2 regions of the Arthrobacter sp. NPDC058127 genome follow, and region 1 is predicted to be linked to the other one. Evidence: predicted binding sites of a transcription regulator. Region 1 holds the regulator's gene; the other holds the start of a gene.
What was found. Region 1 encodes LexA, which represses DNA repair genes until DNA is damaged. Its sites were predicted from a motif close to TCGAACANNTGTTCGA; they were not measured.
Positions count from the first base shown of each region.

Region 2: the regulator LexA is predicted to act here: its motif matches at 11,842-11,857, upstream of ACFVTG_RS01440 (DUF222 domain-containing protein).

Region 1 covers NZ_JBHVTT010000022.1:25,310-40,229, reverse strand. The annotation lists gene ACFVTG_RS21485 (hypothetical protein) at 44-202, opposite strand; gene hisH (imidazole glycerol phosphate synthase subunit HisH) at 204-959, opposite strand; gene hisB (imidazoleglycerol-phosphate dehydratase HisB) at 956-1,582, opposite strand; gene ACFVTG_RS21470 (histidinol-phosphate transaminase) at 1,626-2,744, opposite strand; gene ACFVTG_RS21465 (LysM peptidoglycan-binding domain-containing protein) at 2,835-3,194, opposite strand; gene lexA (transcriptional repressor LexA) at 3,562-4,311, shown strand; gene ACFVTG_RS21455 (pentapeptide repeat-containing protein) at 4,559-5,431, shown strand; gene ACFVTG_RS21450 (ATP-dependent DNA helicase) at 5,535-7,592, opposite strand; gene hflX (GTPase HflX) at 7,585-9,147, opposite strand; gene ACFVTG_RS21440 (hypothetical protein) at 9,386-9,514, shown strand; gene ACFVTG_RS21435 (class I SAM-dependent methyltransferase) at 9,526-10,140, shown strand; gene dapF (diaminopimelate epimerase) at 10,121-11,089, opposite strand; gene miaA (tRNA (adenosine(37)-N6)-dimethylallyltransferase MiaA) at 11,121-12,065, opposite strand; gene miaB (tRNA (N6-isopentenyl adenosine(37)-C2)-methylthiotransferase MiaB) at 12,072-13,700, opposite strand; gene ACFVTG_RS21415 (lytic transglycosylase domain-containing protein) at 13,675-14,907, opposite strand.
Region 2 covers NZ_JBHVTT010000001.1:300,589-315,508, reverse strand. The annotation lists gene ACFVTG_RS01495 (cation transporter) at 1-28, shown strand, start outside; gene ACFVTG_RS01490 (hypothetical protein) at 232-675, shown strand; gene ACFVTG_RS01485 (helix-turn-helix transcriptional regulator) at 691-1,581, opposite strand; gene ACFVTG_RS01480 (hypothetical protein) at 1,698-1,850, opposite strand; gene ACFVTG_RS01475 (class II glutamine amidotransferase) at 1,940-2,806, opposite strand; gene ACFVTG_RS01470 (glutamate decarboxylase) at 2,850-4,250, opposite strand; gene ACFVTG_RS01465 (protease pro-enzyme activation domain-containing protein) at 4,494-6,080, shown strand; gene ACFVTG_RS01460 (YegP family protein) at 6,192-6,476, shown strand; gene thrS (threonine--tRNA ligase) at 6,723-8,732, shown strand; gene ACFVTG_RS01450 (HIT family protein) at 8,762-9,370, shown strand; gene pgsA (phosphatidylinositol phosphate synthase) at 9,363-9,992, shown strand; gene ACFVTG_RS01440 (DUF222 domain-containing protein) at 10,076-11,803, opposite strand; gene pdxS (pyridoxal 5'-phosphate synthase lyase subunit PdxS) at 12,298-13,224, shown strand; gene ACFVTG_RS01430 (M3 family metallopeptidase) at 13,672-14,920, opposite strand, start outside.

The DNA.
Region 1 (14,920 bases):
CCCGGCAAGTTATTTGGCAGGCGCAGTTATTTGGCAGGCGCAGTCATTTGGCAGGCAGGGTCAAGAGGTAGGCGGCCAGCAATGCCAAGCCAGCGAGTACGTAGAACGAAATGGAGACCCAGGCGGGACGCTTCTGCTGGTGGAAGGAGATTCCTCCGCCAACCAGCAGCCCGGCGGTGCCCATGAGGATAACGGACCACATACTAGGCAGCGCCTCCGGCTTCGCTCGCCTGCGGCTGGGGTTTTGCCTGCGGTCGCAAGCCCTCAACCCAGTTTCGCAGGAGCCGCGCTCCGGCGTCGCCCGACTTCTCGGGGTGGAATTGCGTGGCGCACAACGGTCCGTTTTCCACGGCGGCAATGAAGGGGGCGCCGTGTTCGGACCAGGTCACCTTCGGCGGAGCCATGCGGGGCTGGACGACGTCGAATTCCCACTTCTGCACGCCGTACGAGTGCACGAAATAGAAGCGTTCGTGCTCGACGCCAGCGAACAGCTTTGAGCCTTCCGGCACGTCCACGGTGTTCCAGCCCATGTGCGGGACAACGGGCGCGGGGAGGAGCTCCACCTTGCCCGGCCACTCGCCCATCCCTTCGGCCTCGGTTCCGTGCTCCACTCCGGCCTCGAACAGCACCTGGAGCCCGACACAGATACCCAGGACGGGCCTGCCCCCGGCAACACGGCGGCCGATCATCCGGATGGCGTCGACTGCCTTGAGTTCGCGCATCACTGTTTCGAAGGCGCCGACGCCGGGCACCAGGAGCCCGTCGGCGTTCAGGACATCTTCTGGCTTGGCGCTCAATGTGACTGCCGCGCCGGCACGCTCAAGCGCCCGGACCGCCGAGCGGACATTGCCCGAGCCATAGTCAAGGACGGTCACGGTCGGCTTTCCCTCAGGCGAGACGATGCGGCCGGCAGCGTTCGGATCCACCACAGCCCCATCCTTGAGGATGTGCGTACTCACAAGGCACCCTTGGTGGACGGAATGCCTTCGACGCGGGGATCCGACTCAACGGCGGAACGCAGTGCACGGGCGAATGCCTTGAACTGTGCCTCCACGATGTGGTGCGGATCCCGGCCAGCCAGGACATTCATGTGGAGGCAGATGCCGGCGTGCAGGGTGATGGCCTCAAAGACGTGACGGGTCAGCGAACCGGTGAAGTGTCCACCGATCAGGTGGTATTCCTGGCCGGCGGGCTCACCGCCGTGAACCAGATAGGGGCGTCCGGAGACGTCGACGACGGCGTGGGCCAACGCTTCATCCAACGGAACTGTGGCCTCGCCGAAGCGACGGATGCCCGCCTTGTTACCCAGGGCGGTGCGCAAGACCTCGCCGAAGGTGATGGCCACGTCCTCCACGGTGTGGTGGGCGTCGATGTGGGTGTCCCCCGTCGCCTTGACGGTCATGTCGATGAGCGAATGCTTGCAGAGCGCCGTCAGCATGTGGTCATAGAACGGCACCGAGGTGCTGATATCCGAGACTCCCGTGCCGTCGAGGTTGATTTCAACCAGGACGGAGGACTCGCTTGTGGTGCGTTCCATGCGTGCTGTCCGGGCGGCCGCCGTGCTGGCGCCGTTTTCGCTCATTGATATGTCCTTAGGAGGAAGGAGTGGTGGGGCTTGTCCAAGTCTAGGCCGGTGTGGAGCCCTGGCCGTCCAGCAAGGCTCCAAGCGCCTCAAGGAAGGCCGTGGTCTCCGGCTCCGTGCCGGCCGTGACCCGGAGGTGGCCTGGTATGCCGACGTCGCGGATCAGGACTCCGCGCTCCAGCAGGCCTTGCCACAGGGCGTGGGGGTTGTCGATTCCGCCGAAGAACACATAGTTCGAATCCGAGGCGGCCGGCTTGAAGCCCATCCGGGTCAACTCGCTGACAATGCGATCTCGTTGGACCTTGATGTCTTCGACGTCGGCCATGAGGGCTTCGCGGTGCCGGAGGGCCGCCAGCGCGGTTGCCTGCGTGATGGCGGAGAGGTGGTACGGAAGGCGGACCAAGCGGATCGCATCGGCGACCTCGGGGGCAGCTGCCATGTAGCCGATGCGTGCACCGGCAAGGGCGAACGCCTTGCTCATGGTGCGGGAGACAATAAGGCGCTCCCGGCCGGGGAGGAGCGTCAATGCGCTTGGCGTGTTGTCGTGGGCGAACTCGTGGTAGGCCTCGTCCACGATCACCATTGTCTGGCTCGCCTCGCCGGCTTCGTATACGGCTTCGACAACGTCGAGGCCGAGTCCGGTGCCGGTGGGGTTGTTCGGAGAGCAGAGGAACACGACATTCGGCTTGAGCTCGCGGACCTGCGCGGCGGCCGAGGTTGCATCGAGTCCATAGTCTTCAGCGCGGACTCCCGCGATGTACGCGGTGTCGGTTCCGCTGGCCAGCAGGGGGTACATGGAGTACGTGGGCGGGAAACCGAGCGCGGTCCGGCCGGGGCCACCGAAAGCCTGGAGGATCTGCTGCAACACTTCATTGGAGCCGTTGGCTGCCCAGATGTTCTCGGCCGCAAGGTCGTGGCCGAGGTATTCCGCGAGGGCCTCGCGCAGTTCGGTGAACTCGCGATCCGGATAGCGGTTCAGTCCGACGGCGGCCGCCGCGACAGCTTCGGTGATGGCCGCCTGGACATCAGCTGGTACGCCATGAGTGTTTTCGTTGACGTTGAGCAAAATCGGAACATCAAGCTGCGGCGCGCCATACGGGCTCAGGCCGCGGAGGTTGGTCCGGAGGGGAAGTCGGTCAAGTCGTTCAAGCTGCTCACTCACCATGACAGTTTAAGGTGCAGCGGCGGATGCCCTGAAACTGTGACGGCCCGGGGACCGTTCCAGGCACATGCAACCCGGTCAACGTTGCTGCTAAGTGGCAGGAATGAACAGTTGCTGGCCTGGCACGATGTGGCCGTCCTGGAGGTTGTTCAGCTGGATAATCTCGGCCACAACGTCGCGCGGATCCCGGGACGGTGCGGCAATTCCCGCAATCCCCCACAAAGACTGGCCCACTTGTACCGTGACGCTCGTACTGGAGGTGGGCTGCAGCTCCGCGGTGGAATCAGCAGCCTTGGCCGGCGAATTCAGGAATCCCGCCAGGCTCAGCAGGGCTGCAACCAGGAGCATTGCCGGGAAGCCGAAGAAGACCATGCGGCCCCGGCGGGTCAGGCGGAGCCGGCCACGTGCCGCATTGCGGCCGGGCGTGTGGGTGATGGTGATTGCGGACATGAGCTGAGCCCTTCTGAACAATGCCGCGTCCCGGAATCCCTGGTTGCGGCTGCCAATTCTTGCCTTCAGTCAGTGCTTGCAGGACGGTTGTTCGTTGTTGTCTTCGAACGATTCGAACGAACAACCGGAGCCTGCATCACTTTTATAGAACACATATTCGAACTTTGCTACGACATTTTTAGCACTTATCAACGAACGATGTCGAGACTCGCTAGAACAAATGTTTGATAAACGCCTGCGCCTGCCCTACGTTTGAGTGAAGGAACGAGCACTGAATCAGTGCAACAGGAGGGTCTGACATTTCAGGCCGCTAGTCCCGGCAAGCGCCTCAGGGCCGCACGGGTGGAACGGAAGGGCGTTGGCGAACATGGCAGCGAAAGCCACTGGCAGCGGGTCGGCCTCGGCGCGGAGCCAGCAGCCGCAAAAGGCCCCCAAGAGCCTGACCGTCCGCCAGAAGAAAATCCTGGAGACCATCCAACGTTCAGTGAACGATCACGGTTATCCGCCGTCGATGCGCGAGATCGGGGACACCGTTGGCTTGGCCAGCTTGTCCAGCGTCACGCACCAGTTGTCACAGCTCGAGAAGCTCGGCTATCTTCGCCGCGATCCCAAGCGCCCTCGCGCAATGGAAGTCCTCATGCCGTTGACCCTTGACGGCGGCTCCGTCATCCCCGGCGTTGAAGCGCCGGCGAAACTCCGTAGCGCCGGCGGCCTGGCCGTCACCGAGCTCGCGAGTGCCAGTGACACGGCCATGGTTCCCCTTGTAGGGCGCATTGCCGCCGGTGGACCCATCCTGGCGGACCAGACCGTTGAAGACGTCCTGCCGCTGCCCCGGCAGTTGGTAGGACATGGCGAGCTCTTCATGCTGAAGGTCGCCGGAGATTCCATGATCGACGCCGCTATCTGCGATGGAGACTGGGTGGTGGTACGGCGGCAGAACGACGCACTCAACGGCGACATCGTGGCCGCACTCCTGGACGACGAAGCCACCGTCAAGACCTTCCGGCAGCGCGACGGCCACACGTGGCTGCTCCCCCAGAACACGCAGTACGAGCCTATCCTGGGCGACCATGCCACCATCATGGGCAAAGTCGTCTCGGTCCTGCGCTCGCTTTAGTCCGCGATAGCTTTGACGGCGCGGTAGCTTTGACGGCACTGGGCCCGTGGCCTGCCGCCTCTCCGCCGGTGGTGGTAGTCAGGTATTCTGCTGCCAGTGATACTTCATCTTTCTCTGTGACCCACAGGCCTCTCAGCGATTCCAGGCCGCTCCTTAGCGAGCAGTGATTCCGTGCGCCCGCGAGGGGAACTCCATATGGACTTCCCCTGCTCACCGGCCCACACCGAACTCACTCCTGGAAGATCACATGCAAACAACGTCAGCGAACCATACCGAACCCTCATCACCTTCCCTCGACCGGCAATCCCTGCGCCCTGACTGCGGAAACTGCTTTGCCCTCTGCTGCACAGCGTTCGGGTTCTCCCGCTCTGCAGATTTCGCACTCGACAAACCCGCAGGCTCTCCGTGCCAAAACCTTGCAGCTGACTTCTCCTGCACAATCCACGACAGCCTGCGCCCAAGAGGCTTTCGTGGCTGCACGGTCTTTGACTGCTTCGGGGCCGGCCAGAACGTATCGCAAGGGTTCTTCGCCGGAAAGAGCTGGCTTGCGTACCCTGATATAAAAGACGAGATGTTTTCGGCATTCAAAGCCGCCAGACGGCTACATGAGATGCTTTGGTACCTGGCTGACGCACAGGCACGAACTTTCGATCCCGACTCCTCACATCGTGCGATACAGCTCCGGAACACGATCGAACAGGCAGTCGGCGGCGAGCTGCCGGACCTGCTTTCACTGGACATTCAAGAACTTCACTCCCAGGTGAGGTCAACGCTCATGGAAGTCAGCGAAGAAGTACGGGCCTCCTACTTCGCCACCGGAGACGATCATCTTGATTCCGCGCTGAAGCCGGGAGCTGATCTGATGGGCAAAAATCTCAGGTCCCGCCGGTTATGCGGGGCAAACCTCAGAGGGGCCTACCTGATTGCCGCGGATCTGCGGGACAGTGACTTATCGGGGGCCGATCTGCTCGGCGCAGACCTCAGGGATGCATGGCTTGAACGCACTGATCTGTCCAAGGCAATGTATCTAACCCAGCCGCAGCTCAACGCCGCCAGAGGCAGTCGCGCAACTCTGCTGCCCTCGGATCTGGAAGTGCCCTCGCACTGGCACGACGGATGACCACCACTGGGGCTTGTTTCCAACTCCGGGCCAACCGGCTCCGGGGTCGGAAACAAGCGCCGGATTCGCGGGCCTGAGGCCGCTGCTTGCTGATGCGGTCTCTTCAAGCCGACTCGGCGTAAAGCCGTTCGAGCGCACCGCGCACTACTGAACGGTCCGTGGTGGGCCAGAAGGGCGGCAACGCTGCCCGGAGGAAGTTGCCGTAGCGCTCGGTCGAAAGCCGTGAATCCAGTACTGCCACCACGCCCTTGTCCCCCGTTGAGCGGATGAGGCGGCCCGCCCCTTGTGCCAGCCGGATAGCCGCGTGCGTGGCAGACACGGCCATGAAACCATTGCCTCCGGCCTGCGCCACCGCGCGGGACCGTGCCGTCATCAGGGGATCGTCCGGACGAGGGAACGGGATCCGGTCAATCACTACCAGCCGGCATGAGCCGCCTGGAACGTCAACGCCTTGCCAGAGGGACATCGTGCCGAACAGGCACGTGTCTTCCTCCTCGGCAAACTGCCTGACCAACGCGGCCATGGTCGATTCGCCTTGGCACAGGATGTCCACGTCCAGGCGCGACCGCATCGCTTCCGCGGCGTCCTCGGCTGCACGTCGGGACGAGAAGAGGCACAAAGCCCCGCCGTGCGAGGCCCTGATGAGCTCTTCAAGTTCGTCAAGCGCTTCGGGCGAAGTGCCGCGCCCCGGCTTGGGCAAGTGCTTGGCGACGTACAGCATGCCCTGCTTCGGGTAGTCGAAGGGCGAGCCTACATCCACGCCCGTCCAGCTGGGGGCGCCCTGGCCAGTCAGGCCCAGCCCCCCGGCGGTGGCCTCGAATGCGGAGCCGATAGCCAAAGTGGCAGAGGTCAAGACCACGGTGTGGCCCGCGAAGAGCCCTTCCCGGAGGCGTCCGGCAACGCTGAGCGGCGCGATGTTGATGAGCGCGGGCGAGTCCTCGTCGGGCGCGGTGTAGCCCTGCTGCGGATCGAAGGTACTGTTCCGGGAGAGCCACACGACTTCCCTGTTTTCCCGTGCGGAGAGCAGCCGTTCGCACAGCTCGAGGATCAGCATCAACCGTGAGCGCGCGAGCTGGCGTCCGCCGTCGACCGCGTTGGAGGAATCCCCCTTCGAATCGGAAAGCGCCGCACGGCAGGCTTCCCGGAGCTGGTCCACGCAATCAAGTTGTTCATCGTTGAGCCCGTTGGGCAGGAGGCCGGACGGCGCACCGATGATTACGAGTTCCAAGCGGTCAGCGGCCGCGTTCAGCGCGTCCACGGTGATGGCCGTGTGTTTGCGGGCGCTCGAGGCTGCGGCGTGGATCATCGCCACGGACAGCTGTCCGGACACGGCACCCGTCACGCGGTCCTGGAGTTCGTGGGCCTCGTCCACCACGACAACGTCGTATTCGGGCAGCACGGCCAGGCCTTCGAAGGCGCTGACGGCAAGCATCGCGTGGTTGGTGACCACGACGTCGGACTCCGCGGCACGGTGGCGCGCGAGCTCGCTGAAGCACTCCTCCGCCATCGGACACTTCTGGGCCCCGAGGCACTCCATTGACGTGACGGATACCTGGCGCCAGGCCCGGTCCGTCACGCCCGGCATGAGTTCGTCCCGGTCCCCCGTCGTGGTCTTCCCGGCCCACTCGCGCAGCCGCAGGACTTCCTTGCCGAGCTGCGAGGCAGGCCCGCCGATGGCTGCGGCGAGGTGCGGAACGCTGGTGTCCTCGCCGAGGGAGAACAACTGCCCCTCGGCAGGCTCCTCGCTGGGGAAACCGCCCTCCAGCTTGTGCCGGCACACATAGTTGGCCCGGCCCTTGACCAGGGCGATGCTGACCGGGCGCTCCAGCTCCGGATTGATGGTTTCCAGGAGCCTGGGCAAGTCCCGGCCCACGATCTGCGTCTGCAGGGCGAGGGTGGCCGTGGACACGAGGGTGGGCTTGTTGCTCTCCATCGCGTGCGCAATCAGCGGAATCAAGTACGCGAGGGACTTGCCCGTGCCCGTGCCCGCCTGAACCAGGAGGTGTTCGCCGGTCTCGATCGCCCGCGCCACCTGCCGTGCCATCTGGTGTTGGCCCGTGCGGTTTTGCCCGCCCATACCGGCAACGGCTTTGTCCAGGAGTTCGAGGGCGGTCCGTTCCCCCACGGTTTCGCCGCGCTCCCCCGCCTCTGGATCAACCATTGCTGACGAACGACTCCAACTCGGCTGCCAGGTTCTCGTGGACCATGGCCACCACGCGGGTGCCTTCCTCCTCATGCTCAAGGCTGAGGATTTCGGCGTCGGTGTTGTGCAGTTTGTTGATGAGCTCGCCCCGGTTGTACGGAATCAGAACCTCAAGGCGCACACCGGGACGCGGAATAGCCTCGCTGATGGCTCCAAGGAGTTCGGCAATGCCCTGCCCTGTGCGCGTGGACACGACGACGTGGCGGGGCTCTTTCTGCTTGAGCCGCTCAATGACAAACGGATCCGCGGCGTCCGCCTTGTTCAGGACAATGATTTCCGGGATCTTCCGGGCATCCACTTCGCTGAACACCGTGCGGACGGCCGCGATCTGGCCTTCCGGATCGGGATGCGAAACGTCCACCACGTGGAGGATCAGATCGGCGTCGGCCACCTCTTCCAGCGTGGAGCGGAAAGCCTCCACGAGCTGGGTGGGCAGCGAACGCACGAAGCCGACGGTGTCCGAGAGCGTGTAGCCGATCCCGTCAGGGGTCTGGGCCTTGCGCACCGTGGGATCCAAGGTGGCGAACAACGCGTTCTCCACGAGGACACCGGCATCCGTCAGGCGGTTGAGCAGCGACGACTTTCCGGCATTCGTGTAACCGGCGATGGCAACCGAAGGAACGGCATTACGACGGCGGTTGGCCCGCTTGGTCTCGCGCGATGGCTTCATCGCGGCGATTTCGCGCCGTAGCTTGGCCATGCGGGTGCGGATTCGACGGCGGTCCAGTTCGATCTTGGTTTCACCAGGACCACGGGAACCCATGCCGGCACCGGCACCACCCACCTGGCCACCGGCCTGGCGGGACATGGAATCGCCCCAGCCACGCAGGCGCGGCAACAGGTATTCGAGCTGTGCCAGCTCAACCTGGGCCTTGCCCTCCCGGCTCTTGGCGTGCTGCGCAAAGATGTCGAGGATCAACGTGGTGCGGTCCACCACCTTGACCTTGACGATGTCCTCAAGGCCGCGCCGCTGGGACGGCGCCAGTTCGGCGTCGACCACCACGGTGTCCGCGCCGGTGGACATCACGATGTCCTTGAGCTCCATGGCTTTGCCCGAGCCAAGGAACGTGCCGGGGTCCGGCTTCATGCGGCGCTGGACAATGCCATCCAGGACTTCAGAGCCGGCCGTTTCGGCCAGGGCGGCAAGTTCCCGCAGGGAATTCTCGGCGTCGGCCAGGGTGCCTTCGGTCCAGAGGCCTGCCAGCACCACGCGCTCAAGGCGCAACTGCCGGTATTCGACCTCGGTGACATCTGCAAGTTCCGTGGACAGGCCCGCAGTACGGCGCAAGGCCCGGCGCTCGGCCAGATCCTCTTGATCGCCGTCGTAGATGCTGTGTTCTTCGTCCAGGCGGGAGATCGCCTGGGCCTTGCCAAACACGCCCCTCGGTTCGTCGCGGTCCTGAACTATGGCAGGTGCGTCCTTGGAGAGAATCCGGTCGATGACAGCCTGGATTTCTTCAGGACTCATGTCCTGGGCGTCGGAATCGGGTCCGGTGTTCTTCTGCGTGGTCATGGTCTCCTCTAGGGGGTTCGGCACTTCCAGAATAGTGCCGATTCGTCTCTTGTGGCGCGGAATTCGCGCAGGGCTGATGCCTGGCAAGGCTCTGCTGACTGTCTGGGGTCTCCATCCGGGACGGGCTGCGCGGATTGCGTGCACAGATCCCGGGATGGGGAGGGGACGATCTGCTGAGTGTCCAGACGTCAGGGAGCAACGACTGGAACGGACATGCCAAGGCGGAATGGCGCTGCACATGAGGCAGGCCTACGTCGCGGGCGGTGCCAGCTACTCAAAGATCAAGAACATGCGCATCAGACTATCAGACCCCGTCAAGTTCAGCCTTGCCGACCCGCGGTTTCCCTTGCCCGCTGCTGGCCACTAATCTGGCAAGCTATGGAGTCTGCTCACTATTTCAGCGCACAGCCCGCGGGGCCGTTCACCCGCAAGCCCCTCACGGTGGAACTGGCCGGCGCGACCCGCCGGCTCCAGACCTCGGGCGGCATCTTCAGCCCCGACGGGATCGACAAGGGAACCGCAATCCTTCTCTCCGAGGTTCCACCGCCGGCGCCGCAGGGAAACCTGCTGGACATCGGCTGCGGCTGGGGTCCCATTGCGTTGACCATGGGGCTCATGGCTCCGCACGCACGCGTCCACGCCGTGGATGTCAACGAGCGCTGCGTCACCTTGACGAACGAGAACGCGGCCCTGCTGGAGCTCGGGAATGTCACCGCGAGCCTGCCCGACGACGTCGACCCGGCCGTGACGTTCGACACCATCTGGTCCAACCCGCCCATCCGCATCGGCAAGGATGGACTCCACGAGCTGCTGCTCACGTGGCTGCCACGGCTTGCCCCGGGCGGAAACGCGTGGCTCGTGGTGCAGAAAAACCTCGGAGCGGACTCGCTTCAGCGCTGGCTGGCCGAGACCCTCGACGGTTCCTTCTCGGTGTCCCGGGAGAGCACGTCGAAATCGTTCCGCATCCTGCGGATCAGGAAAGCGTCCCGCTAGCGACAATCACGGCGGGCCCGCTGAGCTCAACGTGTTCGCGGCCGCTTTCTCCAGGGAAGAACCGCACGCCGACGACGCCGCCCGGCACCTTGACGCGCCACGTGTCGGGTGCGCCTTCGCCGGCCCAGTGGCGGATCGCGACGGCGGCCGCGCAGGCGCCGGTGCCGCACGATTGGGTCTCACCGACGCCGCGTTCGTGGACGCGCATCGTGATGTTTCCGACGCCTTCGTGGACGAGGGGCTCCGCGGGAACCACGAATTCGACGTTGGTGCCATTGGCTGGCTTGGGATCGACGACGGGCGCCTTGAAGAGCTGCGTGGATTTGAGCTCTGAAAGCTCGGCCAATGCCACCACAGTGTGCGGATTGCCCATGCTGACAGAAAGGGCTGGGCGGGCGACTTCCAGTCCGTCGGCGCTGACGAGGGAGTCCATTGCTTTACTGGTGGCATCCTTGGGGAAAATGAACTCCCACGGACCCATGTCCACCGCATATCCCTCAGAGGTCCGGACGATCTTCTTAATACCGCCGCGCGTCCCGATGGTCAGGGATTCACCGGCGTTTAGCGTGACAAGACCCTGCTCGATGAGGAATTGGACGAAGACGCGGACACCGTTGCCGCACATTTCGGACAGCGAGCCGTCGCCGTTCCGGTAGTCCATGAACCACTCGGCATCGGAATCTGCTTCGAGCAGCTGGACGCCTTCGGGCAGGAACCGTGAAGGGACGGCTCGGATGAGCCCGTCCCCGCCGACGCCCAGGTGGCGGTCACAGAGGGCTGCCACCTGCTCCGGAGAGATCTGGTGCGCGTCTTCGGGGTCCGCAATGAGGACGAAGTCGTTGCCCGTTCCATGCCCCTTGGAAAAGGCCAATCCGTGAAGACCGGAGGCGGGCACGGAACCGCCGGCAGCGGTAGGCTGCGGGGCGGAAAATGCAAGGGTTTCATCCATGGCTCAAGGCTACCTGTACTAAGGGTTGCGCCTAAATCACCGACGCCGGGCTCGCGCAGATTTCTACTGCTTTGGCCACCAAATCCGGATCCTGCCAGTCAAGCCAGTGGATTCGAGGGTCGGCCCGGAACCAGGTGAGCTGGCGCCGGGCGAATTGCCGGGTGGCCACGATGGTTTCTTCGGCCGCGGTAGCCGTGTCGGATTCGCCATCGAGGACCCTAAGGAACTGGGCGTATCCGAGAGCCCGCGATGCCGTCTTGCCTTGTCGCAGTCCGGCGGCGTCCAATCGGGCGACCTCTTCAAGAAGTCCCGCGTCCACCATCCCCAGAACGCGCTCGGCCAAACGCTCGCGGAGTACTCCACGGTCGACGTCGAGCCCTATCTGCACGGCCGGCTGGAAGTACTCGCGCTGCGGCATGAAGGAGCTGAACGGGCGGCCGGTGAGCTCGAAAACCTCCAGCGCGCGGATGACGCGGCGGGCGTCGCCGAGCCTGGCCGCCGAAACGGGGTCGACATGTTGGAGTCGTTCCTGGAGGGCTGGAAGACCGGATGTTTCGTGCTCCTCCTCCAGCCGCCGCCGTACGTCGGAGTCCGTGCCAGGAAACTCCAGGACATCCAACGCTGCCCGAACGTAGAGGCCGGAGCCGCCCACCAGGATGGCACGCTTCCCGCGGCTATGGATATCACGGATGGCGGCCCGGCAGTCGGCCTGGAAAGCGGAGACGCTGGCTTCCTCGGTGACATCCATCGTGTCGAGGAGGTGGTGGGGTACTCCCCTGCGTTCGGCGACGCTGATCTTGGCCGTGCCGATGTCCATGCCCCGGTAGAACTGCATGGCATCGGCGTTGATGACCTCGCCGTCGAGCGCAAGGGCGAGGGCGACGCCGAGATCGGACTTGCCGGACCCTGTGGGCCCGACGACGGCGATCACGGGTGGCTTCGGATCAGCTGATCCGGCCGGTGGTGCTGCAGCCATGTCGGGCTAGCCGCGTCGCACGGGGAGCGACGGCATGCCGAGGGAGACGGCCTTCAGGCCGCCGGACCCGGCCCCCGCGGCACTCGGTGCCGGAGCGCCGCAGGAATCGGCCTGCGAGCGGTCCCACGCGTCGCCGGCACGGGAGCGCCTCAGGCTGTAGTCCGCCGTCGTCGCCGGATCTGAAACGAGGTGGAAGGCAGCTGCCTCGGTGATCGTCACGGTGACGAAGTCTCCGGGGCGTGGGGTCTCAGCGCCTTCGGGCACTGAGAAGTGGACCAGCCGCTGGTCCTGGGAGCGACCGGACAAGCGATGCGTTTCCTCGGCCTTGCGGCCGGACTGCGCCGTGACAAGGAGTTCAACGCGGCGTCCGAGCTGTTTCGCGTTCTCCTCGGCCGCGATGCGGTCCTGGAGGGCGGTCAGCCGCTCGTAGCGTTCCTGGACAACGGCCTTTGGCAGCTGGTCCGGAAGGTCCGCGGCCGGGGTGCCCGGGCGCTTGGAGTACTGGAAGGTGAAGGCTGAGGCGAAGCGTGACTTCTCGACGACGTCGAGCGTGGCTTGGAAGTCCTCTTCCGTCTCGCCGGGGAAGCCCACGATGATATCGGTGGTAATCGCGGCGTGGGGAATCTTGTCACGGACCTTGTCCAGGATCCCCAGGAACTTGGTAGAGCGGTAGGAGCGGCGCATTTCCTTGAGGACCTTGTCCGAGCCGGACTGGAGAGGCATGTGCAACTGCGGCATGACATTGGCGGTCTCGGCCATCGCGTCGATGACGTCGTCGGTGAAGGCAGCCGGGTGCGGGCTCGTGAAGCGGACCCGCTCGAGGCCGTCAATGTCACCGCAGGCGCGCAGCAGCTTGGAGAAGGCCATACGGTCCCCGAATTCGACGCCGTAGGAATTCACGTTCTGGCCGAGCAGGGTGACCTCGACTGCGCCGTCGTCCACCAACGCTTGGATTTCGGCAAGGATCTCGCCGGGACGGCGGTCCTTCTCCTTGCCGCGGAGCGACGGCACAATGCAGAAGGTGCAGGTGTTGTTGCACCCGACGGAGATGGAGACCCAGCCCGAGTACACGGAGTCACGCTTGGTGGGCAAAGTAGACGGGAAGACGTCCAGCGACTCCAGGATTTCAAGCTGCGCCTCGTTGTTGTGGCGGGCCCTGTCCAGCAACGCCGGCAGCGCACCCACATTGTGGGTCCCGAACACGGCATCCACCCACGGGGCCTTGCGCACGATGGTTTCGCGGTCCTTCTGCGCCAGGCACCCGCCCACGGCTATCTGCATGCCCGGATGGGCGGCCTTGACCTGCTTGAGTTCCCCGAGGTTGCCGTAAAGCTTGTTGTCGGCGTTCTCACGGACGGCGCAAGTGTTGAAGACCACGACGTCGGCGACACCGCCGTCGAAGGGCACATATCCTGCATCCTCCAGGAGTCCTGCCATGCGCTCGGAGTCATGGACATTCATCTGGCAACCGAAGGTGCGGACCTGGTAGGTGCGCTTCGCCCCGAACTCGGGTGCCGGATCGATGACAGGGGCCGGAGTGGGCTGCTGGATGGAGGCTGGTGCTGGTGCTGCGGAAGGGGAACTCACCAATCTAGGGTAGCCCCTCGGACTAGTACCAGTTGAAGCCCATCTCATGCTGCCAAGCGTTGCAGGGGGAACCGTAACGGTCGCGGATATAGCCGAGGCCCCAATCGATCTGGGTCCGGTAGTTGCTGAGCCAGTCGCTGCCTGCCGAATAGTACTTGTCCGGCGGCAGCGCCTGCGCAACGCCGTAGGCACCGCTGCTGGGATTGGTGGCATCCGTCATCCAGCTTGATTCCTGGGTCCACAGCAGGGACAAGCACTGCATTTGGTCCTGGCCCCAGCCGTAGGCGCCGAGGCGGGATGACGCATATTGTCGTGCACCTGCGGGGTCGTTCACGACGTTACCCCCGCCGCCGCCCCCGCCTCCGAAGCCGCCGCCGCTGCTGATCGGCGGCTGGACGACTGGCTGGTTACTGGCAGCTGCCGCCGCGGCGGCCGCCGCAGCGGCGTCCGCTTGGCGCTGCGCCGCTTCCCTCTTGGCTTCCTGGGCGGCCTGATAGGCGGCAAGCGCCACTTGGCCTTCTTGGTATTTCTGCGCAACTGCGGCAGAAGTGGACGTCAAGGACGCGAGCTGGGCGACCATGGTCTTTCGCTGGCCGTCCGTGGCGGCAACGCTGTCTTCGGCAGCACGCCTGGCAGATTCTGCGGCCTGCGCCTTTGCCGCGGCGTCGCTGTCCAATTGGGCCAGGACGTCGCGGGCAGCTTGTTCCTGGGCGGTCGCGGCAGCGGATGCCTGGGACGCGCTCAGGGCATCATCGTGGAGCTTCGCAGTACGATCCAGAACCCTGTTCAGCAAGGCGAAATTCTGAATGTTGTCTGGTGCGATGGCGGCGTTCGCGAGGGACCACGGCCCGGGATCGAAGCCGCCCGACTCGTATGCCTTGACCACCAGGGAGGAAGTGGCCTTCCTCAATGAATCGGCTTTTGCCTTGGCCTGTCGGGACGCTTCAGCCAGTTTCTGGGTGACTGCCTGCTGATGCTGCAGCGCGTCATGGGCCTTCGCGTACTCGGTTCCCGCTTTGATGGCTGCCGCGCCGAGCTCTCCGGACTTCTGCTGGAGGCCGGCCAATAACTGGTTGATACGGTCCACTTCGGCGCTTGCGGCAGCTTCGTTCCCCTGGGCCTGCTGTACCTCTGCCCAACTGGGATAGCCCGACGGCGGCGCATCATCGTCTGCGGAGGCCGGGCCTGCCTGGAGAAGCGACGCGACGAGCAAGGGAACAATGATTGCCGAAAGCCGTAACGACAACGGATGCATTGGATCTGACCTG
Region 2 (14,920 bases), on a different contig from region 1:
CCGCAGGCACTCTCCAACCGTGGAGTAGCTGTCTGGCTGGCAATCCGCTGGCGCTGCCCTGGCGAAAACAAGTAGACGACACTCGTGCCATGCTTCACGCAAAGTTGTTGACTCAAGGAACCTGCCTCCGCGCGCTATCCGAGGACGCCGATCTCAGCTGGCCAACGGCAGGGTCGGCCGCAGGATGGAACCGGCGCGGCGGATGCTCAGTCAATGTCGAGGGGAGCTGCAATGGACGGGCAAATTTGGATTTGGATCGTGGTGGCGATTGTAATCATCGCGCTGATCGTCGCCGTCGTCGTTTTTGGGCGCCGTGCTAAAGACGCCGCCAACCGCAAGCGCGCCGCGGACCTCCGCGAGAAGGCCCGGGCCGACGCCGTCGGAGCTCATGAGCGCAGCGCTGAGGCCGCTCGAGCGACGGCCGACGCCGCGCGTGCCGAGAGCGAAGCGGAACGGCTGCACAAGGAGGCCGCGGACAAGCAGAAGGCTGCCGAGCGGGCCAACGAAGTCTCGCAAGACAGGCTGCGGCGGGCGGAAGAGCTGGACCCCGATGCAGGCAACCGCTCGGACCCGGATGGTACGGAAAGCCGCCGGGACAGGGACGACGACGAAACCCGACGGGAACGCGAGGACGACCGAGGCGACGAGGAGGGACGCCGGGACCCGAGATCGTAGGCTATCCCGCTGCCGTCACACTCCACCTGCAGCAGGTGCGGCTTGGGGTTGCTCTGCCATTTCCTGGGTGGCGGCCCAGCTCGCGAGGAGGCGCAGGGCATCTGCGGAAGGGGAGCCAGGTTCCGCAGGGTAGATGAATAGGGAGAGCCCGGTGTCCGCCGACAGTTCCATTGCCTCGAACAGCAGGCGGAGTTCGCCCACAACGGGGTGGTGGAAGTGCTTGAAACCGCTGTAGTGGCGGCGCACGTTGTGTGCGGCCCAGCGAGTGCGGAATTCATCGCTTCGGGTGGAAAGCTCTCCTACGAGGTCGCTCAGCCCGCGGTCGAACGGGTCGCGGCCGGCCTCGGTGCGCAGGATGGCCACCATGTTGTTGGCGGCAAGTTCCCAATCCGGGAAGAACCGCCGCGCCCGCTCCTCATCCAGGAATATGAAGCGAGCATAGTTGGCCGGCCGGACCGGGTTGACATACATCTCGGAATGCAAAGCAAGGCCGAGTTTGTTGGCAGCCAGAATGTCCATGCGCGCGTTGCGGACAAATGCCGGCGCGTCAGTGATGGCATCAAGGGCAAACTGGACACTTGGCCGGACCTGCTGCGGGGCCGACCGACGCTGCCGCTTGCTTGTTCCGGCCGTGCGGGCGAGATCGAAGAGGTGTGCGCTCTCAGCCTCGTCGAGTTGGAGGGCATTGGCCAGTGCTTCCAAGACGCTTTCAGACACTCCCGCAAGGTTTCCGCGTTCAAGACGGGTGTAATACTCAACGCTTACCCCGGCCAGGGTTGCGACTTCTCCGCGACGGAGCCCGGGTACTCGGCGGTTCCCGCTCGACGACGGCAGCCCCGCCTGTTCGGGGGTGATCTTCGCCCGACGGGAAGCAAGGAAATCGCGAGCGTCGTTCCGGTTGTCCATGCGATCAACGATAGTGACCTAAAAGCGCCTTGAGGGAGTCCCTGCCAGTACCTCTATCAACGGAAACTTCCCAGCGGCGGTGGTGGCCCCGACGTCGGCCGAGACCCGACGTCGTCCTAGAAGATGTGGAAGTCGCCGGCGTCGGCGTTCGCAGACGGGTACACCACGGGTTCCCGTCCCAGCTCCAGCAGGACGTCGTTGATGCTCATTTGCCCGTCGAGTTGGACGGCCGGGACGAAGGCGGTTTCGGATTCGACTTCAGCGGTCATGGATCGATCTTATGCGCGGCAGGGCCCATGGACACGATGAACACGCGGCCTTCAGGCTAAGACGCCGAGCGCTGGCTTGTGGTCGAGGATCACGGTTTCTGGGATGCGGCCGCGGAGGGGGAGAGGTCGGACAGGGTTAGGGGATGTGCCGGAGCCTCCGGGAACGGGTGGCTGATAGTCACAGCCAAATCCGGATTGACGTGGACCAGAGCGCCGGCGGGCAGCGCACTCCACTGCGGGTTGTCATCCATCGGTTCGGTGGCGATGAGGACGTGTCCGGCACGCGAGGCCTCCCTGCTGTGCGCGCGGATGCGGGAGCTCCTTGCGTCCAGGGGAGCTGCCTCGTCCGAGCGGGCAGGCAGCCGTTCCAGAATGTGAAGCTCATGCGTGTCCGGGTACCTGACTGCCCAAACATCGCTCGCGGTCGTCAGGATGAGGTTCAAACTGAACACCGGTAACTCCTTGGCGATCCAGCTGATCGCCTGGGTAATTCCTTCGCCGACGTCGCCATCCGCCCGTCTGCTTTCCGCGGTGATCAGCGCGAAGAGGCGCTCACTGTCGGTCTGGCCCTTCACCAAGTCCGCGACCCCGAACTCAGCCAGCCGCTGATCGAGCCGTTCAAGGTCGCCGAAGGCTCCGTTGTGGGCGAACAACCGCCCGTCCTGCTCGAACGGATGGGTATTGACCATGGTGTGCGCGCCGGTGCTGGCATACCTCACATGGGCCAGGAACGTCGTGCTCTTCAGGACCCGTGCCTCACGTGCAAAGGCGTGGTCCTCCCATGCGGCGAGCGGTTGTTTGGCGACATGGGCCTTACCGTCGCCGTCAAAGGTGCCTATTCCGGCGCCGTCGGGCTCGCGCTTGCTCTGGTCAGCGAGGCTGTCCGGGGCGTCCAAAAGCCAGAAAGTGGCCCGGACTGCTTGTGAACCGGCATGCAAGCCGAACAACCGGCACATGGCACGCATCCTTCCTTGAAGCGGCTGGCATTGAAGCGGCTGGCTAGTGGTGGAACGCCTGGGTTTGCCCGCCGGCGGGCATCGGCGCGGTGAGGCCGTCCAGGTAGGCGACTTCCTTCTTGAGGTCGGCCAGGAAGCTGGACGCGAGGTCGCGCGTGAAGCCGTTGCGGACAACGATCCGCTGGACAGTAATCTCGCTCAGTCCTTCGGGCATGGGGTATGCGGGGACGAGCCAGCCATTCATCCGCAGCCGTTCGGACAAGTGGTGGAGGTTCCACTTTTCCGTGTAGCCGTCAGTGAGCTGCCAGGCAAAGACCGGAATGTCCGATCCGTCGCTCCACAAAGTAAACGACTCCATCGCCCCTATTTCGCTGGAGAGATAAAGCGCCACGTCCCGGGAAGTTGCCTGGACGGATTTGTAGCCCTCATATCCGAGCCGGAGGAACAGGTAGTACTGAAGGAGCACCTGGGCGCCGGGGCGTGAGAAGTTCAGGGCGAAGCTCGGCATGTTGCCGCCCAGGTAACTGACATGGAAGATCAGGTCTTCGGGCAGCGCCTGCTCGTCACGCCAGATGACCCAGCCGAGGCCGGGATAAACCAAGCCGTACTTGTGGCCGGACGTGTTGATCGAGGCAACCCGCGGGAGTCGGAAGTCCCAGACGGTCTCCCGCTGCAGGAAGGGTGCAACCATGGCTCCAGAGGCGCCGTCGACGTGGATCGGAATATCCAGGCCGCGTTTTTCCTGGATTTCGTCCAGCGCCGCCGAGATCTGTTCCACGGGTTCATATGCTCCCGTGTAGGTCACTCCCATGATCGCTACAACGCCAATGGTGTTCTCGTCCACGTACTTGTCCAGCTCGTAGCCGTCCAGCACTTGGTGTTCCTTCGATACGGGAACGTACCGGGCCTCCACGTCCCAATAGTTGCAGAACTTCTCCCAGCACACTTGGACGGCCGAGCTGAGGACCAGGTTGGGTTTGTCCGTGGAAAGACCGGCCGCCCGCCGTGCGTGCTGCCAGCGACGCTTCAAGGCCAGTCCGCCCAGCATGCATGCCTCGGAGGAACCGATCGTTGAGGTCCCAACGGATTTGGCGGGCTCGGGCGCGTTCCACAAGTCTGCGAGCATCCGCCAGCAGCGGGTCTCGATCAAGGCCGTCTGGGGGTATTCGTCCTTGTCGATCATGTTCTTGTCGAACGTCTCGGCGTACAGTTTCGACGCTTCCGGTTCCATCCACGTTCCAACGAACGTTGCCAGGTTCAAGCGGGAGTTGCCGTCCAGCATGGCTTCGTCGTGGACAACCTGATAAGCAGTGGAAGGAAGGGACTCCCCGTCCGGAATGGTGAACCGTGGAAAAATACTGGATTCTCCCGGTCGGCTGAACACCGGGTTCAGTTCTACTGCAGTGTCGGGTTCATGGGCTGATATTCGGTGTGACCTATTGATGGTTCGCTCCTTTGACTCGCCGCAGCGCAGGCCGCTGCAGTGGCATGGCCCGCCAAGGCCCCACGCTACCGTGGGTGGCCGCCCTGCCCAAGCCCTTCCGGGAGCCGCAATCGCTCAGGTTGGCGCAGCTCAAAGAGGTGATCGTCGCAGCTTGAGGTCTCTCCCAGGCCATGGTGCCAAAGTGGCTCCTGGTGCATAATCTCAGGGGACTGAGCTTTGTCACCGCGAGGGTAGGAGGCACCAATGTCGATGCAGGACACTCCAGAAGATCGCCAGCCGGGGGAGACGCAAAGCGTTCCGCTGCCAGGATCAGAGAGGGCTCCCGCTCCGGGCGTCCGGGCTATCTTCGGTCCCGTTGATCCTTCCCGTCGGATCGAGGCGACGGTCATCCTGAGGCGCCGGGAAGAAATGGCCGACGTTCCGTCCGCAGCCCTTTCGCGGGACGAACTTGCCTCCCGATACGGCGCATCGGCAGCAGACCTGGATCTGGCTGTAGGCACTTTCGCCAACCTCGGTCTCGACGTCGTGGAGTCGGACGCGGCCAGCCGCAGGATTCGGCTGGCCGGAACCGTGGAGCAGATGAGCAACATCTTCGGGACGTCCCTCGACGAGCTGACGAGCCGCAGCCCGGACGGCACCGCTGTCACCCACAGGCATCGCACCGGCGGCCTGCAACTACCTGCAGCCCTCGACGGCGTCGTCGTTGCCGTCCTCGGCCTTGACGACCGGCCGCAGGCCCGTGCACAATTCCGCGCCATCCCCCTGGCCGCGGCCAGTACCAGCTATACCCCGCCCCAGCTGGGAAAGATCTACAACTTCCCTAAGGGAACGGACGGGACGGGTCAAACCGTAGCCATCCTCGAGCTGGGCGGCGGCTACGGGCAGCAAGACCTTGACGCTTACTTCCAGGAGCTTGGTATCGCGACGCCGAGCATCACCGCGGTAGGAGTCGACGGCGGGGCGAACCAGCCGGGGCAGGATCCGGCAGGCGCCGACGGGGAGGTCCTGCTCGACATCGAAGTGGTCGGCGCCTTGGCGCCGAAGGCCAACATTGTGGTCTATTTTGCTCCCAACACCGACGCCGGGTTCCTGGATGCGATTGTCGCAGCCTCCCATGCAAACCCGGCGCCGGCCGCGATCAGCATCAGTTGGGGCCAGAGCGAAGACGCCTGGACCGCCCAGGCCCGGTCCGCTTTCGACCAGGCCATGGCGGACGCCGCAGCCCTCGGAGTGACGGTGACAGCAGCAGCCGGGGACAACGGCAGTGCGGATGGCGCAACGGACAGCAAGGATCATGCCGATTTCCCGGCGTCGAGCCCGCATGTGCTGGCCTGCGGCGGAACCCGCCTTCAAGCAGACGCCGCAACAGGTGTCATCAGCGCGGAAACGGTCTGGAACGATGGCCCCAACTCGGCTACCGGCGGAGGATACAGCGATGTCTTTCCGGTTCCTTCTTGGCAGTCGGGCATCTCGGGACATGCCAAGCACAAGAAAGCTGGAAGGGGTGTGCCCGATGTCAGCGGCGTCGCCGACCCGCAAACCGGCTACCAAGTGCGCGTCGACGGGAAAGACATGGTGATCGGGGGAACCAGTGCGGTGGCGCCTCTCTGGGCGGCCCTGGTTGCCCGCCTCGCCCAGGCCACTAACAGGCGCTTCGGGCTGATCCAGCCGCTGCTCTACCAAAACGGCACCCAACCGGCGTCGGGCTTCCATGACATCACCTCAGGCTCCAATGGAAGCTACCATGCCGGGACCGGCTGGGATCCCTGCACGGGCCTGGGCAGTCCGGACGGCAGTGCTCTCCTTGCATTGCTGGAAGCCAAGCCCTAGCGGACCTGCGGAACCGTCGCTCTACTCCCAAAAACTCACCGCCCAAAGGGGTTTGGCTCGGTAGACTGGTTGGTGTCCTTTACAACCTCGGGTTTCAAAGGAGGCCACACAATGGCTGGATACTTTGAGCTGATCGACGGACCCAACGATGGGTACAGGATTGCCCTACGCGACGGCGAAGGCGACATTCTGGCGATGTCTACGACCTTCTCCACCAAGCAGTCGGCTGTTCGCGGGATATCCACACTCAGGGAGATCGCCGGAACGGCCCTCATCAAGGACCGGAGCCACGGACGGTGGACGCCGTCCCTTGAGCGTCAGGCACACCACTTGCATCTGTTCCACCAACCCGCATGGCGGAAGCACGAAGTAAGAAGCGCGGCAGGCCGCTTGTAGCCCTGCGGCAGCGCGGTTTCACGAACCGCCCCGCACTCCAGTCCCCAAGGCCCTCCCCGTTACGGGTTCCACGGGCCGCAATGAGGCATGCCAAAAATCCGTCCGCCACCAAGTCTTCCTGCTGAAAAACGGCTCGCCCGCGCCTGCTTTGGCTGCCCCAGCCCGAGCGGATACGATGGACGATGGCTGGCTGTGGTCCCCGTACGCCACAAGCTATGAAGCCTTATCAATGAATAGGAGACACCCGTGTCAGATGCCCAGCAGATCACCCTCATCGTCGATGGCGAAGAGACCAAGGTGACGGAAGGGACCACCGGCGCGGAACTCTTCTTTGAGCGCCGCGACGTCGTAGTGGCCCGTGTCGACGGCGAACTCAAGGACCTTGACCAGGTACTGCCCGAGGGAGCCCAGGTTGATGGCGTCACCATCGATTCGCCGGACGGCCTGAACGTCCTGCGCCACTCCACCGCACACGTCATGGCTCAGGCCGTGCAGCAGCTTCGTCCGGATGCCAAACTCGGAATCGGCCCCTACATCACAGACGGCTTCTACTTCGACTTCGACGTTGCCGAGCCCTTCACTCCTGAAGACCTGCGCCAGCTCGAGAAGATGATGCAGAAGATCATCAACCAGAACCAGAAGTTCGTGCGCCGCGTCGTCACCGAAGACGAAGCCCGCGAAGCCATGAAGGCCGAGCCCTACAAGCTCGAACTGCTGGGCAAGAAGAACGACGCCGCCGACGCCGGCGAGGGAGTCAACGTCGAGGTGGGCGCCGGAGACATCACCATCTACGACAACGTGGACCGAAAGAGCGGTGAGAGCGTCTGGTGCGATCTCTGCCGCGGCCCGCACCTGCCCAACACCAAACTGATCTCCAACGCCTTCGCCCTGACCCGCTCCTCGGCGGCATACTGGCTGGGCAACCAGAACAACCAGCAGCTGCAGCGTATCTACGGCACCGCCTGGCCCACCAAGGACGCACTCAAGGCGTACCAGGAGCGCATCGCCGAGGCTGAGCGCCGCGATCACCGCAAGCTCGGCGCCGAGCTGGACCTCTTTTCCTTCCCGGATGAGCTGGGCTCCGGCCTGCCGGTGTTCCACCCCAAGGGCGGGATCATCCGCAAGGCGATGGAGGACTATTCACGCCAGCGCCACGTGGACGCCGGATACGAATTCGTCTATACCCCCCACATCACCAAGGGACACCTCTACGAAGTGTCCGGCCACCTTGACTGGTACAGGGACGGCATGTTCCCGGCGATGCACATCGACGCGGAATTGAACGACGACGGCACCGTGCGCAAGCCCGGCCAGGACTACTACCTGAAGCCGATGAACTGCCCCATGCACAACCTCATCTTCCGTTCGCGCGGCCGCTCCTACCGGGAACTGCCCCTTCGGCTCTTCGAATTCGGCTCTGTTTACCGCTACGAGAAGTCCGGTGTTGTCCATGGTCTGACCCGCGTGCGCGGCATGACACAGGACGACGCCCACATCTACTGCACCCGCGAGCAGATGAAGGACGAGCTCACCACCACCCTGAACTTTGTCCTTGGCCTGCTCAAGGACTACGGACTAGACGACTTCTACCTTGAACTGTCCACCAAGAACGAAGACAAGTTCGTTGGCGAGGACGCCGCCTGGGAGGAAGCCACCCGTACCTTGGCCGAAGTAGCCGAGGCCTCCGGGCTGGAGTTGGTCCCGGATCCGGGTGGAGCCGCGTTCTACGGCCCCAAGATCTCCGTGCAGGCCAAGGACGCGCTGGGCCGCACCTGGCAGATGTCCACCATTCAGCTGGACTTCAACCTGCCTGAGCGGTTCGAGCTGGAGTTCCAGGCCGCCGACGGCACCCGCCAGCGTCCGGTCATGATCCACCGTGCCTTGTTCGGCTCGGTAGAGCGTTTCATGGGCGTCCTGACCGAACACTACGCGGGAGCATTCCCTGCCTGGCTTTCGCCCGTGCAGGTGGTTGGCATTCCGGTGGCGGAGGCGTTCAACGACTACATGTTCGACGTCGTCGGCCAACTCAAGGCCGCGGGCATCCGTGCCGAGGTGGACATTTCCTCCGACCGCTTCCCCAAGAAGATCCGCACCGCGAGCAAGGACAAAATTCCTTTCGTCCTCATTGCCGGCGGGGAGGACGCAGAGGCGGGTGCGGTGTCGTTCCGCTTCCGTGATGGCAGCCAGGACAACGGTGTGCCCGTTGCCGAGGCCGTCCGAAGGATTGTGGACGCCGTCAAGAACCGCGAGAGCTGACGAGTCGGACACCGCGGGGGGCAGAAACAGTGCAGGAGAACACGGGCGTGACAGCTGATTATCCGGGCGATGCCGAAGTGACCGACGACTTCGGTCTGGCAGGTGTTCCTGATGCCTTCCAGCGCCTGTGGACTCCGCACCGCCTCGCCTACATCAAGGGCGGGCAAAACCAGTTCAAGAACCAGGACGACTGCCCGTTCTGCGTGGCTCCGAGCCGCACGGACGAGGAAGCCCTCATCGTGCGCCGCGGCAAGACGTGCTACGTGGTGCTCAACCTATTCCCCTACAACCCCGGTCATTTGCTGGTGTGCCCCTACCGGCATGTTCCGGACTACACGGACATCACGGTGCAGGAAACGGCGGAAATGGCGGAGCTCACGCAGACCGCGATGCGGGTGCTGCGAAAGGTGGCCAACCCGAGCGGTTTCAACCTGGGCATGAACCAAGGTGTGGCCGGCGGGGCCGGAATCGCCGCGCACCTGCATCAGCACGTGGTTCCGCGCTGGGGTGGGGACGGAAACTTCTTCCCGATCATTGCCCAGACGAAGGCCATCACACAGACGCTTGACGAGGTCCGGCAGCAGGTGGCCGACGCTTGGCCGGAAGAGTCGGAGCTATCCGGGGAGCCGGATGCTTAATCGGCACGCCCGCGGGTTTTTCACCGGGTTGTTCTCGCCCCTTGCCCGATTCCTGCTCAAGGTGGGAGTCTCGCCCGATGCCGTTACCGTCGTCGGCACCGCGGGCGTAGTTCTCGGCGCACTGATTCTCTACCCGCTGGGCCAGCTCTGGTGGGGTTCGCTGCTGATCGCCGTTTTCGCACTGTCCGACGTCGTGGACGGCATCATGGCGAGGGAGCAGGGACGCAGCGGCCCGTGGGGAAACTTCCTCGACTCCACGCTGGACCGGCTGGCTGACGGCGCCATTTTCGCCGGCGTCGCAATCTGGTTCTTCACGGGCGGCGGGAACGGCACGATTGCCATGGCGGCACTCGCGTGCCTGGTACTCGGGATGGTGGTTTCGTACGCCCGCGCCAAGGCGGAATCACTGGGCTTCTACGCCAATGTGGGCATCGCCGAGCGCGCGGAGAGGCTCATTTCGGTGCTCCTCGTCACCGGCCTGACCGGACTCGGGTTGCCTCCCGTCGTCTTGCTGGTGACCCTTGTCATTCTCGCCGCCGCCACCGGCGTCACGGTCGTCCAAAGGATGGCGGCCGTCCGCGAACAGGCGATGGCAGACGTCGACGGCGGGACGCCAGCCTAAGCGGTGATTTGCCCGCGGCCGGCCCTGTTTTTGCGCGACGGCGATCAACCCCGTGTGCAGGCGCGTTTCGTGTCTGTGCAGGTTTATGTCCGGGTGGGTCTGAAGTAGTGGTTGCGTCGGGGTGTTTGGCGGGGGTCGAGGTGGGGTGGTGGTTTGAACCATGCCGTGCCGGTTTCCATGGTGATGGTCCAGTGTTCTTTGTGGATGACGTGGTGGTGGTGGCTGCATAGCAGGGTGCCGTTGTCGGTTCCGGTGGTGCCGCCGTTGGACCAGTAGGTGATGTGGTGGGCTTCGCACCAGGGTGCGGGGATGGTGCAGTCGGGGAAGGTGCAGCCTTGGTCGCGGGCGATGATGGCTTTGCGGATGTGGGGCGGGAAGATCCTGGTGCTGCGGCCGATGTCCAGGACGCGGCTGTCGCTGCCGAGCAGGACGGGGATGATGTCCGCGTCGCAGGCGATCTTGCGGATGACCGAGGGGTGGATCGGGCCCTGGAAGGTGGAGGCACCGGTGCCGGGGCGGGGGCTTGTGCCGGGGCGGAGGTTCGCGGTGGTGGGGGTTTCGCGGTCGATGCGCTCGAGCAGCTCTTGGTAGTCGATGGTCACCATGACCTGGGGCCGTAGTCCGCCGTTCGCCGGCAGCCCGCCGGTGGCCAGGGCGATGCTGCAGGCGCCGGTGAGTCCGTCGAGCAGCTTCTGTGCCCGGGAGCGGCGGTCCAGGGCGGGGTCGGCGGTGTGCTCCGGGTGTCCCGCGGGGCCGCCGGTGGTGCCGGCTGGATCCGGATCCTGTGCTCCGGCGGGGTGGGCTGCGTCGTCTGTGTGGTGCTGGAGGCGGGGGTTGGTGGCGGTGTTCATGGCGGTGGCGAGTGTTTCGAATTGTTCGGCGGTGGCGAAGATTTCCAGGTGGTGCAGGCCGCGGCGGGTTTTGCGGATGAATGCTCCTTGGCGGTGGCGGAGTTCTTCTTCGCCGGGTTCGGTTCCGTCCTGGTCGATGGCGTCGACCCAGCGCTTGGCCATGCGGTTCACGAAATCGGGGTCGCTCTGCACGGCGGTTCGGGTGAGTGAGTGCTCCATCTGCAGGGTGGTTTCCTGATCGGCGAGGTGTCGTACCTGGTCCAGGGCCGTGCTGATGATGGTGGCCGATCGGGACGGCACGGCTGCGGTGGAAAGGGCCACGGCGAGGACTTCGTGGCGTGCGGGTATGTCCTGTCCGGTGATCCCTGTCCGGGGGAGCACGCGGGAGGCCAGGGTGAGCCGGCGCCTGGCCTCGCCGATGCCGATCCGCAGCCTGGCGCGCAGGAATTCGGCCGCGTTCCGGTAACCGTCGTCCACCGCGCCTACTGAGGCTTCCGTGGGTTCGGTCCAGCCGGTCCTCCACCCCGGGGCCGCGGATGGCTGCCGTGCCGCCTGGGCTTCGCTGCGGGTCCGTTCCACGGCCTGGGCGGCGACGAGCTGCAAGAACTCCACCGTCCGTGAGATCTCTTCGACCTTGCCGGCGAAATCCGCGGCATCGGGGAAAGTGAACGAGCGGGTGTCGGAGGGAGCGGTTGCGCGCAGCGCATCCATCGCCGCCACCGCCAGGTCGAGGCCACCCGCGGGGGACGGTGCGGCGGCGGCCGGGTTTTGGAACTGGGAAGGGATCTGGAACTGGGAAGAGTTTTGGAGCTGGGAAGGAATTTGGAACTGGGAAGGGTTTTGATGCTGGGCGTGGCGGGCAGCGACGGGCTTCAGGCGGCGGGACAGGCGTCCCGGCGCCGCGATCCCGCCGTCGGGCAGGGCTGCCCGACGTGCCACGAGTTGACCGATGCCTTCCATGACTAAACCCTGTCACGGGGGTCTGACATTTAAGGCTCCCGCACAGCCCTTCGGCGTCGCGAAAAGCGAAACAAGGAAAACTGGTCCCAAAATCAGGTGCTGAGTTCCCAATGAATCCGGATCGCGTCAGCGATCGGGCCGGCGGTGACGGGTGCCTGGGGCTGTCGGGGGCATTCACTTGGAGTAAAAGGTAGGACGTGCATTCCCGCAAGCCAGCGACGGCTTACAAATTCGATCCGGCGACCAATCTGGCGCCGTCAATGGCCACCTGAAGTATCGCGACACGCGGACCCATATCACCCGGTTTGTGGCGCCTGCCGGTGTGGGCGGAACTAGGTGGCCCGGCTCCGGTAATCAAGTACGACGGGCACAGCGCAGGGGACTAGTATTGAAGTTACTTGGTCAATGTGACCTGGAAATCCGGTGTGCGCTGTGTGTGGCCTCTGTCCGCCTGCGCCCCGGCCAAGGTCTTCTATCTACCCATAGGGGTTTTTGTGTCTACACCTGATGTAAGCAACGAAGCCGGTTCGTCCGCAGCCAGCGTTACGGGCAGCAGCCGCGTCAAGCGCGGCATGGCCGAGATGCTCAAGGGCGGCGTCATCATGGACGTCGTCAACGTCGAGCAGGCCCGCATCGCCGAAGATGCCGGTGCCGTGGCCGTGATGGCGCTCGAGCGCGTTCCCGCCGACATCCGCGCCCAGGGCGGCGTGTCCCGCATGTCGGACCCGGACATGATCGACCAGATCATCGCCGCCGTGTCCATCCCCGTCATGGCCAAGGCGCGCATCGGCCACTTCGTCGAGGCACAGGTCCTGCAGTCCCTCGGTGTTGACTACATCGACGAGTCCGAGGTCCTGACCCCGGCCGACTACACCCACCACATCGACAAGTGGAACTTCACCGTTCCCTTCGTCTGCGGTGCCACCAACCTGGGCGAGGCGCTGCGCCGCATCAACGAGGGCGCGGCCATGATCCGCTCCAAGGGCGAGGCCGGCACCGGCGACGTCTCCAACGCCACCACCCACATGCGCCAGATCCGCGCCGAGATCCTCCGCCTCTCTACCCTGCCCGAGGACGAACTCTACGTCGCGGCCAAGGAACTGCAGGCCCCGTACGAGCTCGTCAAGGAAATCGCCGCCACCGGCAAGCTCCCCGTCGTCCTCTTCACCGCTGGCGGCATCGCCACCCCGGCCGACGCTGCCATGATGATGCAGCTCGGCGCGGACGGCGTGTTCGTCGGTTCGGGCATCTTCAAGTCCGGCAACCCGGCACAGCGTGCCGCCGCCGTCGTGAAGGCCACAACCTTCTTCGACGACCCCGACGTCATCGCCAAGGTCTCCCGCGGCCTGGGCGAAGCCATGGTGGGCATCAACGTCGAGGAAATCCCGGAGCCTCACCGCCTCGCCGAGCGCGGCTGGTAAGTCTTAGTTAAGCCGGCGCTCTGTTGGTGCGCCGGGCGGCGCTGATCCTCGGCGTGCTATTCCCCGCGTTTCGCTGCCGCGGCTTTGCGGCGGCGAGGGGCGGGGGCCCTTTTACGCACGCTGCCGGATCACACCGTCCGGCGCCTCGGCCGGATCACATCGTCCGGCGCCTTGCGCGACCGGTTGGCGGGCCGGCAGGCCCCGATCCTCGGCCTGCTATTCCCCGCGGCCCGCTGCCGCGGCTTTGCAACGGCATAGGGCGGGGGCCCTTTTACGCAGGCTGCCGGATCAGTGCCCGCCTCGCTCTCCCGCTAAGTACGACGCCGGTCGGTCACCTTCTTCGGTGACCGGCCGGCGTCGTCCGTTAACCCAACTGACTCGCAGTTGTTGTCGTTATGAGGCTCCATAACGACAACAACTGCTAGCTAGTTGGGTCGGCCAGCCCACCTATTCGAGGCCGCGGCGCTTGAGGAGGGGCTCCAGGGCGGCGTCGCGGCCGCGGAGCGTGCGGAACGATTCCAGTGGATCCCGGCTGTTGCCTCGGGAGAGCAGCTCCGAGCGGAATCGTTCGCCGTTCTTGCGCAGCAGTCCGCCGTTTTCCGTGAACCAGTCGACAGTTTCCGCGTCGAGCACTTCACTCCAGATGTAGGAGTAGTACCCCGCCGCGTAGAAGTCCCCGGCGAAGATGTGCTGGAAGTACCCTGTGCGGTACCGGGGCGGTATGAGGGAGTGCGCCACACCGGCCGAAGCCAATGCCTTGGCTTCGAAGTCCTGCGCGTCCTGAGGAACGCCGTCGACGTCCAGCACGTGCCAGGCCAGGTCCAACAGGGCCGCCCCGAGGTATTCCGTGGTGGCAAAACCTTCGCCCCAGAGCTTGGACGCGTTGAGGCGGTCAATGATGTCCTGGGGGAGCGGTTCGCCGGTGGCATAGTGCCGGGCGTAGTTGCCGATAATCTCGGGCCACATGATCCACATCTCGTTGACCTGTGACGGATACTCCACGAAGTCCCGGGGGACCGATGTTCCGGAAAACCGTGGATACGTGACGTTGGAGAAGAGTCCGTGCAAGGCATGGCCGAACTCGTGGAACGTGGTCCGGACCTCGTCCAGGGTAAGCAGGGTGGGTTCTCCGGCCGGCGGTTTGGAGATGTTCAGGTTGTTGATCACAACCGGCTTGGTACCTAGCAAAGCTGACTGCTCGACGAGCGAGTTCATCCAGGCGCCGCCGCGCTTGGAGTCCCGAGCGTAGTAGTCGCCAAGGAAGAGGCCAAGCTCGGAGCCGTCCTCGTTTCGCACCTCCCAGACCCGGACGTCGGGGTGGTACCCCTCAAGGTCTTCCCGCTCGTGGAAAGTAATACCGAAGAGGCTCGTGGCTGCGAAGAACACTCCGTCCACCAGTACCCGGTCCAATTCGAAATAGGGCCGTAGCAGCTGTTCGTCCACCTCGTACCGCTCCCGGCGGACCTTCGAGGAGTAATACGCCCAGTCCCAGGCTTCCAGCGGGTGGCCTGCGCTCTCCGCCAAGGCGCCCGCTTCGGCGTCGGCGTTGCGGATGGCTGCAGGAGCGAGCCGGTTGAGCATCGCCTGAACGGCCGCGAAATCGGGGGCGGTCTGGCGGTCCATGACGAGTTCGGCGTAGTTGCCGAACCCGAGGAGTGTCGCCTTCTCTGCCCTCAGACGCACCATCGCCTTCGCT